One region of the Apibacter sp. B2966 genome, then DNA from elsewhere that is predicted to be linked to it. Evidence: riboswitches for the same ligand, from Rfam matches in the RefSeq annotation. Region 1 holds a riboswitch; the other holds the start of a gene.
What was found. Region 1 has a riboswitch for S-adenosylmethionine ahead of G8C43_RS00490 (trans-sulfuration enzyme family protein). Riboswitches for the same ligand answer to the same signal wherever they lie in the genome.

Region 1 (6,002 bases):
AGGAACTACAGATGAAGTTGATTTAGAAAAATTAAGAAATTGGAGAGATGAATTCAAAAATGCAGAGTTTATTCTTGAAGAAGGTAAATTTATATGCGGGAGAGAAGTAGAAAAGATGTCAAAATCTTACTACAATGTTATTAATCCGGATGATGTTTGTGATGAATACGGAGCCGACAGCTTACGTATGTATGAAATGTTTTTAGGACCTATTGAACAGGCTAAACCTTGGAATACTCAAGGACTTAGCGGAGTTCATGGATTCTTAAAAAAATTCTGGAAACTGTATCATTCCGGTGAAGGAGAAACTTTCTTTATATCAGATGAAAAACCTATTAAAGAAGAACAAAAAATAATTCATCAATTAATAAAAAAAGTTAAAGAGGATTTGGATAACTTTTCTTTCAATACATCCATAAGTTCTTTTATGATTGCTACCAATGATTTGGTAAAAATAAAATGTTATAAAAGAGAAATTTTAGAATCTTTGTGCATTTTAATCTCTCCTTATGCTCCACATATTGCAGAAGAGCTATGGGAAAAATTAGGACATGAAAACAGCATTGAATTTCAAGCATTCCCTGAATTTAACGCTGAATATCTTGTTTCCGAAATACATGAATATCCGGTTAGTTTTAATGGAAAAGTACGTTTTAAAATTGAAATGCCTATTTCCGCTACTCCTAAAGAAATTGAAGAAGCAGTAATGGCTCATGAAAAAACACCGAATTATCTTGACGGCAAACAACCTAAAAAGGTTATTGTAGTGCCTAAACGAATTGTCAATATTGTACTATAAATAGACTTAAAAAACCAATCCCAAAACGGATTGGTTTTTTTATATTTTTTTATGCTACCTTTTATTAACTAATTAGTTGTTAATCCACCATCAACCGGTAGAATCGTTCCGGTAATCCATTGGGCTTGATCGGAAGCCAGGAAAACAGCAGCCGCCCCAATATCTTCTATCGTTCCAATACTACCCATCGGATATATAGATTTAATCATTGTATGAAAATTTGTTTTACCTTCTTCGCTTAGCTGTTCTAAATTATATCGTAGAAGCGGCGTATCAATACTTCCCGGAGCAATAGCATTAACCCGAATTCCATCTTTTCCTGCCTCAAAAGCCAATGATTTAGTAAATGAATCTATACCGCCCTTTGTCATGGAGTAAGCAGTAGATTCTCTTCCCGGTAACATTCTGTGTGAAAAATAAGATGAAATATTAATTATATTTCCTTTGGATTTTTTCAAAGATTGATACAAATTTTGAGTCAGCATATAAGGCGCTTTCATATTAAGATTAATGTGTTTATCTAATAAATCTTCAGATGTTTCTTCAAAAGGATTAAAACGACCGATTCCAGCATTATTAATTAACACATCAACTGTTTTTACTTTTTCTAAAATTAGTTTACCAACTGAAGGTAATTTTTCAATTTCCGTTAAATCCGCAGAAATCAGAGAAACAGTTACGTGATACGACGAAAATTCTTCTTTGATGTTTTTTAATTTTTGAGGATCTCTGGCAATTAGAACAAGATTTGCTCTTTGTTGGGCGAAAGCACGAGCAATTCCCAAGCCTATTCCTTCAGTAGCGCCGGTTATAATAACATTTTTGTCTATGAACATAGTATTTAAATTTTAATTATATTTTATTGTTAAATATTTACATTTTATGTAAATTATTTACAATTACAAATTTAACTTTTATTTTGTATATTTACTTCAAATAATGTAAATAATTTACAAAATGAACGAAACCAATCATTTATCTTTCGATTTTAAATTTTTAGAGCAATTAATTGTGGGCATTGGCGAAGTTTCTCAAATAACGGGAATTCCTACCCGACAAATTAGGTATTGGGAAGATAAAGGAATTATCAAAAGTCTTACAGAACAGGAAGGAAAAAACAGAAGATACAATTATGAAAATATTAAAAAAATGATTTTAATAAAAGAATTATTGGAAGAAGGGTTTACATTAGATGCTGCTTCACAAAAATTAGACAGCCGAATGCAATTGATTGAAAATGTATTAAAAAAGCTTACCAACAAATAAAATCAGTAGTAAATAAATGGGTTATTAAAAAATCATTTACATTATATAATATTATTATTGATCTTAATATAAATTAGTTACCATTTCAAAAAATTGTATTTTTTTAAACTTAGAATTAATTTCGACGGTTATTTAAATGCTTCTGTAGGTAAATTGATTTATATCTAGCATACTTTATATCTTATATTATAATGATTATTAAAAATACATTACCTTTATAAATATTATAATAAAATCGTTTTTTATTGGAAATTAAAAAATAAAACGTATCTTTGTAATATATTTAGCGATCATTAATAAAATTACTTATCAAGAAAGGTGGAGGGAATTGGCCCTATGATACCTTAGCAACCCTCTTATATGAGTAGGTGCTGCATCCAACCGTAAAGGAAAGATAAGTCGAAACAGCTTACATACAAATACAAATAATACGAGCTTCTTTCGACCTACAAAAAGAAGCTAATTCATAATTTAGCATTTAAATGGGAATCTTGTATAAGTTGTTTTATGATGATTAATGAATTTTAAGGCATTTATTAATTAGAAAAAACAACCTAGTCATGAAATTAGAAACAAAATTAGTACATATTTCTACTCCTGATGTACTTACCGGAGCTATTTCTACTCCTATTTACCAAACCTCTTCTTATGTTCAGGAAGAACCGGATGTGAATAAAGGATTTGCTTATACAAGAACGGCTAATCCTACTCGTAAAGTTGTAGAACAAGCCATTGCTGAATTAGAGGGCGGTATTGCCGGATTTGCTTTTTCATCGGGATTGGCAGCAACGGATTGTGTTTTAAAGTTATTAAAACAAGGGGATGAAATTATCGCTGTAAATGATGTTTACGGAGGTACTTATCGAATAGTTACTACGGTTTATAATAAATTTGGTGTAACCTCTAAATTTATTGATACTACTGATATTCAAAATGTCTTACATGCAGTTTCAAATAAAACTCGCTTCATATGGCTGGAAACCCCTACAAATCCAACTTTAAAAATATCCGACATTGAAGAAATCGCTAAAATTTCCAAACAAGTGGGAGCATTATTAATTGTAGATAATACATTTTTATCTCCTGCTTTACAACAACCGATACGTTTAGGAGCAGATATTGTTGTACACAGTGGAACTAAATATCTTTCAGGACATGGAGACGTTTTATCCGGATTTATAGTTGTGAAAGATCCTAAAATAGCCGAAGAATTAAAATATTTACAAAATACCTCAGGGGGCGTACTCTCTCCTTTTGATAGTTGGTTAACTTTACGCGGAATTCAAACTCTATCTCTGCGTATGGAAAAACATTCACAAAATGCTCAAAAAATTGCTGAATTTTTAACTACACATCCCAAAGTAGATAAAGTATATTATCCGGGATTAAAAAATCATCCCAACCATCATATTGCGGCCAAACAACAAAAAGGGTTTGGCGGGATGGTATCTTTTAGTTTAAAAGAAGATACTTTAGAAGCGGCAAAAGATTTTTTAACCCGTACCAAAATTTTCCTTTTAGCTGAAAATTTAGGCGATGTTAGGAGTTTGGGTAGCCATCCTGCCACCATGACCCATAAATCAACCCCTCTTGAAGTTCGTAAAGAAACAGGAATTCAAGATTCTTTAATTCGTTTATCGGTAGGAATTGAAAATGTTGATGACCTGATTAATGATATCAAACAAGCTTTAGATTAACGGTTAATTTTATAAATTGAATAATTGAATGATAAGAAATAAACTTAAATTAGGAATTTTTGGATTTGGATGTGTGGGAACTGGATTGTATAAAGTGTTAGAAGAAGCCGAAAGTGTAGATGCAAATATTAAAAAAATATGTATCAAACATCCCGATAAACCGAGATCAATCGATAAAAAGTATTTTACTACTGATAAATACGAGTTATTATCGGACCCTGAAATTGAAGTTATTGTCGAATTAATAGATGATGCTGATGCTGCTTTTGATATTGTTTCAGAGGCCATGAAAAACGGAAAAGCTGTAGTTTCGGCAAATAAAAAGATGATTGCTGAACATTTACCTGAACTTCTAAAGTTGGAAAAAGAATACCATGTTCCCCTACTCTATGAAGCCTCTGTTTGTGCCAGTATTCCCATCATCAGAAATTTAGAAGAATATTATGACAATGATTTATTAACATCGGTATCGGGAATTTTTAATGGTTCTACCAATTTCATTTTAACCAAAATGATCCATGAAAAACTTTCTTATCCTGTCGTTTTAAAAGAAGCACAAGAGAAAGGATTCGCAGAATCAGATCCTACCTTAGATGTTGAGGGAATTGATCCTAAATATAAATTGTGTATTATTCTTTTTCATGCTTTTGGACTTATTACTAAACCGGAATCTATATTTAATTTTGGAATATCAAGAATTAGTGATTTTGACTTGGAATTTGCTCGTCAAAGAAATTTAACAATCAAGTTAATAGCAAGATGCAATAAAAATAATAATGAAATTACGGGTTTTTGTGCTCCTACTTTTATAGAAAAAGAAAATACATTAGCTCATGTAAATTATGAATATAATGGAGTGGTTTTAGAAAGTGCTTTTTCTGAAAAGCAACTTATGATTGGTAAAGGTGCCGGAGATAAACCCACCGGATCTGCCGTGCTTTCTGATATTTCAGCTTTAACGTATGATTACAGATATGAAAACAAGAAATATATTCATCTAAATAAACAATTACAATTAGTAGATACTAAAATTTATAAAGTTTATGTGAGATATCACGATCAATTTTCCGGTTTTGATGATTTTGAGTCCATCGAAGAACAATACAGCAGCCTTTCAGGTAATTATTTTATAGGCTTCATCTGTTTACATAAATTAGCGCATTCTTCATGGATTAAAGACCCGAATATAAATGTTATTTTTTTCAGCTGATTGGGTTGATAAGTATGTAAATTCAACTATTTAGTTATGATTGCCCAATGCTCGGTCATACAATTCTTTATATAAAGGAATTATCTTAGAATTATCAAAAAGTAACGCTTGATCTTTCGCTTGTTTTTTGAAAAGTGAAAGCATTTTTTCATCTTTCAGCAGCCTAATGGCATTCTTTGCCATGGAAGGAACGTCACCAACAGGCGATACAAATCCTGAAAAACCGTCTTTATTAACTTCTGTAATTCCACCGGCATTACTTGAAATAACAGGTATGCCACAGGCCATTGCTTCTAAGGCTGCCAATCCGAAACTTTCTTGTTCAGAAGGTAATAAAAATAGATCTGCAATGCTTAAAATTGAAGATACATCAACCATTTTTCCCAATGTTTTGATTTTATCCTCCAAATGATACACTTTAGTTAAATGCTCAATGGTTTCTGTCTCCGGTCCTTCTCCAACAATCAAAAGTTTCGATTTAACTTCTTTTTGTACCAGATTGAAAATCGACATTACATCATCAATGCGTTTAATTTTTCTCAAGTTAGATACATGGATAAGTAATTTTTCATCTTCAGAAGCAAAATTCTTTCGGATACACGGGCTTGATATTTTAACAGAATTATCAATAAAATTCGGAATTACTTCAATGTCTTTTTTTATAGTAAATGCCTCAAAAGTATCTTGTTTTAAACTTTGGGAAACTGAGGTTATATAATCGGATTTATTGATCGAAAATTCGACACCGGATTTATAAATGGGATGACTTCCTACCAAAGTAATATCTGTACCGTGTAAGGTAGTGATTACCGGTAAGTCAACACCCTTCTCTTTTAAAATTTGCTTGGCAAAATAGGCTGCATAGGCATGAGGTATTGCATAATGTACATGCAGCAAATCTAATCCGTAAGTTTCTGCAACATTTACAATGATTGTAGACAATGCTAAGGAAAAGGGTTGATATTCAAATAAAGGATATTGTTTAACGCAAACTTGATGAAAATATACATTAGGCAAAGTGACATCCAGC
Region 2 (6,002 bases), 210 kb from region 1:
CGCATTTTCAGGAGAAAATCCTATAAAACCTTGTGCTCCCCCCTCTCCCAGTATATCGGTGGGAAGAGTAGATGCTGTTGCCGGATTACCAAATTTATCGTAACGCATCCATGAGCCTTCTTCTCCGGCTTTTATTCTATACTGTTCGTATTTAAATTCTCCTCCGAAGGCAATAGAAAGAAGTGTATTTATTTTTTTAGAAATATCCAGATTGATAGTATTTTGCATAAACTCATGTCCCCCGGCTTTAAATTCCGTTGGAGAAAGTATACCCAACGAAGCATTGTTTGTATGCGTAGCCTTATAATTAAAGAGGTTTTCTCCAAAGGTATTACTTATATCTACCATCCAATTATTATGCATATATCTTATTCCCGTAGAGTTAGAAATATCATAAATAGTGGATTTTAATAAAGGTTGAAATCCTATCGGATAAAGTTCTTTAACTACATTAGTTTTTTCACTGGGAAGTCTTCGGAATTCAGCTCCTTCTCCTTGTCTTAAACTTGCTCCGCCGAATGAGTAGAACTCATACTTTTCGGATAATGGATAAATGGAATTTATAAAAAACTGTTGATTTTTAATTTGAGCATCTCCTGCCCTGAAACGGAAGTCTTTTTGGGTTAAACCCATTTCTGCCATAATTTTTTCATCGTTTATTCTGGCCTGATCGGGATCCGGTGCAAAATCATAGGCAAAGTTATCGCCAAACTTGTCCAGATTATTATCATATGAACGATTGGTTTTATTTCTTTGGCTGACTACAAAAGAAAGATTGATACTTCCTCCTTTATCTCCTAATTTAGCCCCGTAATTTCCGCTAAAATTGTAAGTTTCCCCGTCATTTCTATTGGTTAATCCATAGGTGATGGATGCCGAGCCGCCCTCATTCTTTTTTAAAATAATATTAATTACACCGGCAATGGCATCCGAACCGTATTGAGCTGCCGCTCCATCTCTTAGAACCTCTATTTTTTCTATTGCTGAAACGGGTATGGCACTTAAATCTGTACCCACAGATCCATTACCTACCGTATTTTGATAGTTGACTAATGAGGTAGTATGCCGTCTTTTTCCATTCACTAATACCAGAACCTGATCGGGACCCATACCTCTCAAGGTAGCCGGATCAATATGTTCCGTTCCATCAGAAGAAGATTGGCGAACTGAATTGAATGAAGGTACTAAATAATTTAATAAGTCGTTAACGGTTAATTGAGGAGATGCCTTATCTATTTTCCTGACATCTATTACATCTATGGCAACGGGAGAATTTACTTTTGTTCGTTCTGAACTTCTGCCACCGACTACAACAATCTCTTCAAGATCAAGGGAATCTACGGCTCGTTTTTCTTGAGCATCCACATAATTGGTAAATTCTAAAATTAAACTTACCATTAACAAAGAAACTTTTTTCATTATCTTTCTTACAGTTAGTAAATTATATTTATTAAAACTGTATCAAGAAAAACCGGAAAGGAAAAAAGAAATTATTCACAACTCAACACACTCACAATTCGCGAATCACTCATCTTTCCCCTCAGGGCTGGAATTAGCACCAAGCCTAAGCAGGCCGGTTGCCAAGGTTTCACAGGGCCAGTCCCTCCACCTTTCTTGATAAGTGATGTAAATATACCATAATTTTCATAATAAAATAATTTTATATTATATTATTTTACCTCTAAGATAAAGAAATAAATTTACTTTATCTTAAAAAATCTTACCAAGAAAATTATTCCTATTCCAAACAAGGAAATGAAAGTAAAAGATATTTGTAATGAAAATTTTTCAGCTAAAAAACCAATGCAAGGAGGACCTAGAAAAAAACCGATAAAACCAATGCTGGTAATAACTGTAAGCGCTTGTTCGGGCGAAGCTGTTTTTGAATTTCCCGCTAAGGTATATACTAAGGGTACGACTGCAGATATTCCCAGTCCAACAATAACGAACGAAAGAAGTGTAGTTAGTAATGTTGGAAATAGAACAGCACAGACCATACCTATAAAAATTAAAGATCCGCTGATAATCAACGTAATTTTTGAACCGAATTTTCGAACTACAAAATCAGAAATGAATCGTCCGCAAGCCATGGCTGCCATATAGGCAGTCAATCCATATCCGATATATTTTTTATCGGCTTTCACTATATTCCTCATATATTCATTGGACCAATCGGTCATCGTTCCTTCAGAAACCATAGCAAAAAAAGCTAGAAATCCTAAGACAATAAGATTTTTATCAACTCTGATAAATTTTGATTTTTTTGGTAATTCCATTGGTTCTTCTTTGGATTCATCCGGCAACAAGTATCTGAATAACCAAAGGGAAACCAGAATTCCTATGGAAGAATATAAAATAAAATGCTCAGAAGGTGGTATGTTTTTAGCAATCATTACTGCTCCTAACCAAGAAGCAAAAAAACCTCCAATGCTCCAAGTACCGTGCATGGAGCCTATTATTTGGCCTTTATAGGATTTTGACACATTAACAGCTTGTGTATTTATAGCTATATTGGTTAAATTACCTATGGCCCCGTAGGCTATTAAATTGAGTTTCAATTGCCACAATTTTCCACAAAATCCAATTCCGATTAAAAATATAAAGTAAAGAATGATAAATGTAAGGGTTGATTTTTTGCTTCCCAGCTTTTTTATTAAATTACCCGCAAAAGGTAACGTAATAAGTGTTCCGATGGATAAAAATAGTAAAACCAATCCCCAATTGGAATCGGAAACATTCATCGATAATTTAATCGTTGGAATTCGTGAAGCCCAAGTCGCGGAACTGCCTCCAAAGAAAAAAAATAAAAGGGTTACGGCCATTCTGGGCAAATGCTTTTTGTATATCATTGTTAATTCTCTCGGATTTTTTATGGATTGTATCTATTTATTAACTACTCCGGTATTTATAAAATAAAAAAAACCTGCTTGATACAATCAAACAGGCTGTTCATTAATTAAAACTTTATTCATTAGTCGGAGATTCTTTTTCAACCTCCAGTATTTTAATTTCCGTACTGTCTTTTTCTTTATTTAATCCAATATAGAGATGGTCTCCGTCATGTATCGATGAATTAATAATTTCTTCAGCGATCACATCTTCCACATATTTCTGGATCGCTCTTTTAAGCTGACGTGCACCGAAATTTTTGTCCCATCCTTTTTCAATGATGAATTCTTTAGCTTCCGGAGATAATTCTACTTCATATCCAATTTTAGCAATCCTATCGTACACATTTTTCAATTCTAAATCTATAATTTTAGATATATCTTCCTTTTCCAAATTATTAAAGATGATAACATCATCGATCCTATTTAGGAATTCAGGAGCAAATGTTCTCTTTAAAGCGTTTTCTAAAGTAGATTTTGCTCTTATATCGGAAGATGATTTTTTGGCAGAAGTTCCAAATCCAACACCGTCACCGAATTCTTTGAGTTCACGAGTTCCGATATTGGAAGTTAAAATGATTATTGTATTTCTAAAATCTATTTTTCTTCCCAAACTATCCGTAACATGTCCGTCATCTAAAATTTGCAAAAGGATATTAAATACATCCGGATGTGCTTTTTCAATTTCATCTAAGAGGATTACAGCATATGGTTTTCTTCTTACGGATTCTGTCAATTGACCTCCTTCTTCATATCCTACATATCCCGGAGGAGCTCCTACTAATCTAGATACGGCAAATTTTTCCATATATTCACTCATATCTATTCTAATGAGAGCATCATCTGAATCAAATAATTCTCTGGCAATAACTTTTGCTAATTGAGTTTTTCCAACTCCGGTTGCTCCTAAGAATATAAATGTACCTATAGGCCTGTTAGGATCTTTTAACCCGGCACGGTTTCTCTGAATGGCTTTTACTACTTTGTTGACCGCTTCGTCCTGACCGATTATTTTTCCTTTCATCAGATCTTTCATTTGAGCAAGTTTTTTAAGCTCTCCTTCTGCAACTCTTTGTACGGGTACACCGCTCATCATTGAAACTACCTCTGCAACATTATCTTCAGTAACAATCTCCCGATGTTCTCTTGAAGATTTTTCCCATTCTCTTTGTGCATTCGCTAATTTTGTTTCAATCTCTTTTTCGGTATCTCTTAATTTTGCAGCTTCTTCATACTTTTGGCTTTTAATTACCTTAGTCTTTTCAGCTCTGATTTTTTCTAATTCTTTCTCATAATTAACTATTTCCTTTGGAACTTTGATATTTTTAATATGGACTCTTGATCCCGCTTCATCGAGCGCATCAATCGCTTTGTCCGGTAAATATCGGTCGGTAATATATCTTGTAGTAAGATTTACACAAGCTTTAATTGCCTCCTCGGTATAAGTTACATTATGATGTTCTTCGTATTTATCTTTAATTTGATTTAATATGATAATGGTTTCTTCCGGAGAAGTTTGTTCTACCATTACTTTTTGAAATCGTCTTTCTAAGGCGCCATCTTTTTCAATATATTGCCTATATTCATCCAAAGTAGTCGCTCCGATGCATTGTATCTCTCCTCTTGCTAATGCCGGTTTGAACATATTGGAAGCATCTAAAGAGCCTGTGGCTCCTCCGGCTCCTACTATGGTATGGATTTCATCAATAAAGAGAATAATATCCGAGTTTTTCTCAAGCTCATTCATGATGGCTTTCATTCTTTCTTCAAATTGTCCTCTATATTTAGTACCTGCAACCAGTCCGGCTACATCTAAGGTAACTACTCGTTTGTTGTATAAAACACGAGAGACCTTTTTTTGAACAATTCGTAAAGCGAGGCCTTCTGCAATGGCTGATTTACCGACTCCGGGCTCTCCTATTAACAAAGGATTATTCTTTTTTCTTCTGCTTAATATCTGAGATACTCTTTCAATTTCTTTTTCCCTTCCTACCACCGGATCTAAACGACCTTCGAGTGCAGCGGTGGTTAAATCTCTACCGAAATTATCTAATACCGGTGTTCTGCTTTTCGAAGGGTTGGATCTGCTTCCTTTAGGTGCTTCGTATTGATTTCCTTCACTAATGCCTTCTTCTTCAGAAAATTCATTGGTGGGTTGTTCCGTAAAATCTTCTTGAAACTGAAATCTATATTCTTCTTTAAGGATATTAGCATCGATATTATACTTTTTGAAAAGCTGAGTTACCGGATCGCTTTCTATCCTTAAGATACATATCAATAAATGTATGGTTTCTATTTCCGGGCTTCTAAAAAGCTTAGCTTCTAAAAAGCTTGTTTTTAAAGCTCTTTCGGCAGCTTTAGTAAACGGGATGCGATTCCTGTCTACTTTTATACTTATTTCAGGTTTATTAAGATTTTCTATTTTTCTCCTTAAGTCACCTAAATCAACATTTAAACTTTGAAGTATGGTAATAGCTTTGCTGTTACCTTCACGTAAGATACCCAGTACAAGATGTTCCGTCCCTATATGGTCATTACCTAATCGTAATACTTCTTCATTGCTGAAGCTTATTACATCTTTGACTTGTTGTGAAAAATTTTCGTCCATGTATGACTTACTGTTCTATATATTAATATTTTACGATTTGAATCTTGCATTTATCATGCCACTTTACTTATCGGTTATTTTGTCATATTCCTTGATAAAGTAAAATATTTTTTTCTGATAAATGTACTCTATTATTTTAAAATATCATATTATGTCGGAACTATTTCTCGGGTACGTATATTATTTCTCCATTTTCAAGTTCATAAGCTATCCCTACTTTTTTCCCTTTTTTACCTGTGGATTTCTCTTGGGACGGGGTATACTTGTTTATTTTATTTCCTTCTTTGGTTATTATTTCCATATCTTCTTTTCCGGGATTTTTAACAACGGTAAAATCTTCATTGGAAAATACTTCACCCATATTTAAATTCATAACCATGGCAACCATAAGAGCAACGGCAAAAACCATAGCTACATCAAATAGGTTTACGATGACACTAAGCGGATCGGTATCTTCTTCTTTTAGAAATCTGTTAATTCTTCTTCGCCTTTTCATTCTTAATTTA

Region 2: linked by a shared signal. The riboswitch ahead of G8C43_RS09520 (TonB-dependent receptor plug domain-containing protein) and the one ahead of G8C43_RS00490 (trans-sulfuration enzyme family protein) in region 1 are both predicted to bind S-adenosylmethionine.

Annotation. Positions count from the first base shown of each region.
Region 1 is NZ_CP049714.1:115,076-121,077, reverse strand. Features, by position in the region: gene leuS (leucine--tRNA ligase) at 1-799, shown strand, start outside; gene G8C43_RS00500 (SDR family NAD(P)-dependent oxidoreductase) at 868-1,635, opposite strand; gene G8C43_RS00495 (MerR family transcriptional regulator) at 1,757-2,065, shown strand; SAM riboswitch class I at 2,369-2,466, shown strand; gene G8C43_RS00490 (trans-sulfuration enzyme family protein) at 2,626-3,762, shown strand; gene G8C43_RS00485 (homoserine dehydrogenase) at 3,791-4,972, shown strand; gene bshA (N-acetyl-alpha-D-glucosaminyl L-malate synthase BshA) at 5,003-6,002, opposite strand, start outside.
Region 2 is NZ_CP049714.1:2,220,684-2,226,685, reverse strand. Features, by position in the region: gene G8C43_RS09520 (TonB-dependent receptor plug domain-containing protein) at 1-1,419, opposite strand, end outside; SAM riboswitch class I at 1,526-1,624, opposite strand; gene G8C43_RS09515 (MFS transporter) at 1,701-2,849, opposite strand; gene G8C43_RS09510 (ATP-dependent Clp protease ATP-binding subunit) at 2,965-5,496, opposite strand; gene G8C43_RS09505 (DUF2149 domain-containing protein) at 5,657-5,992, opposite strand; gene G8C43_RS09500 (MotA/TolQ/ExbB proton channel family protein) at 5,995-6,002, opposite strand, start outside.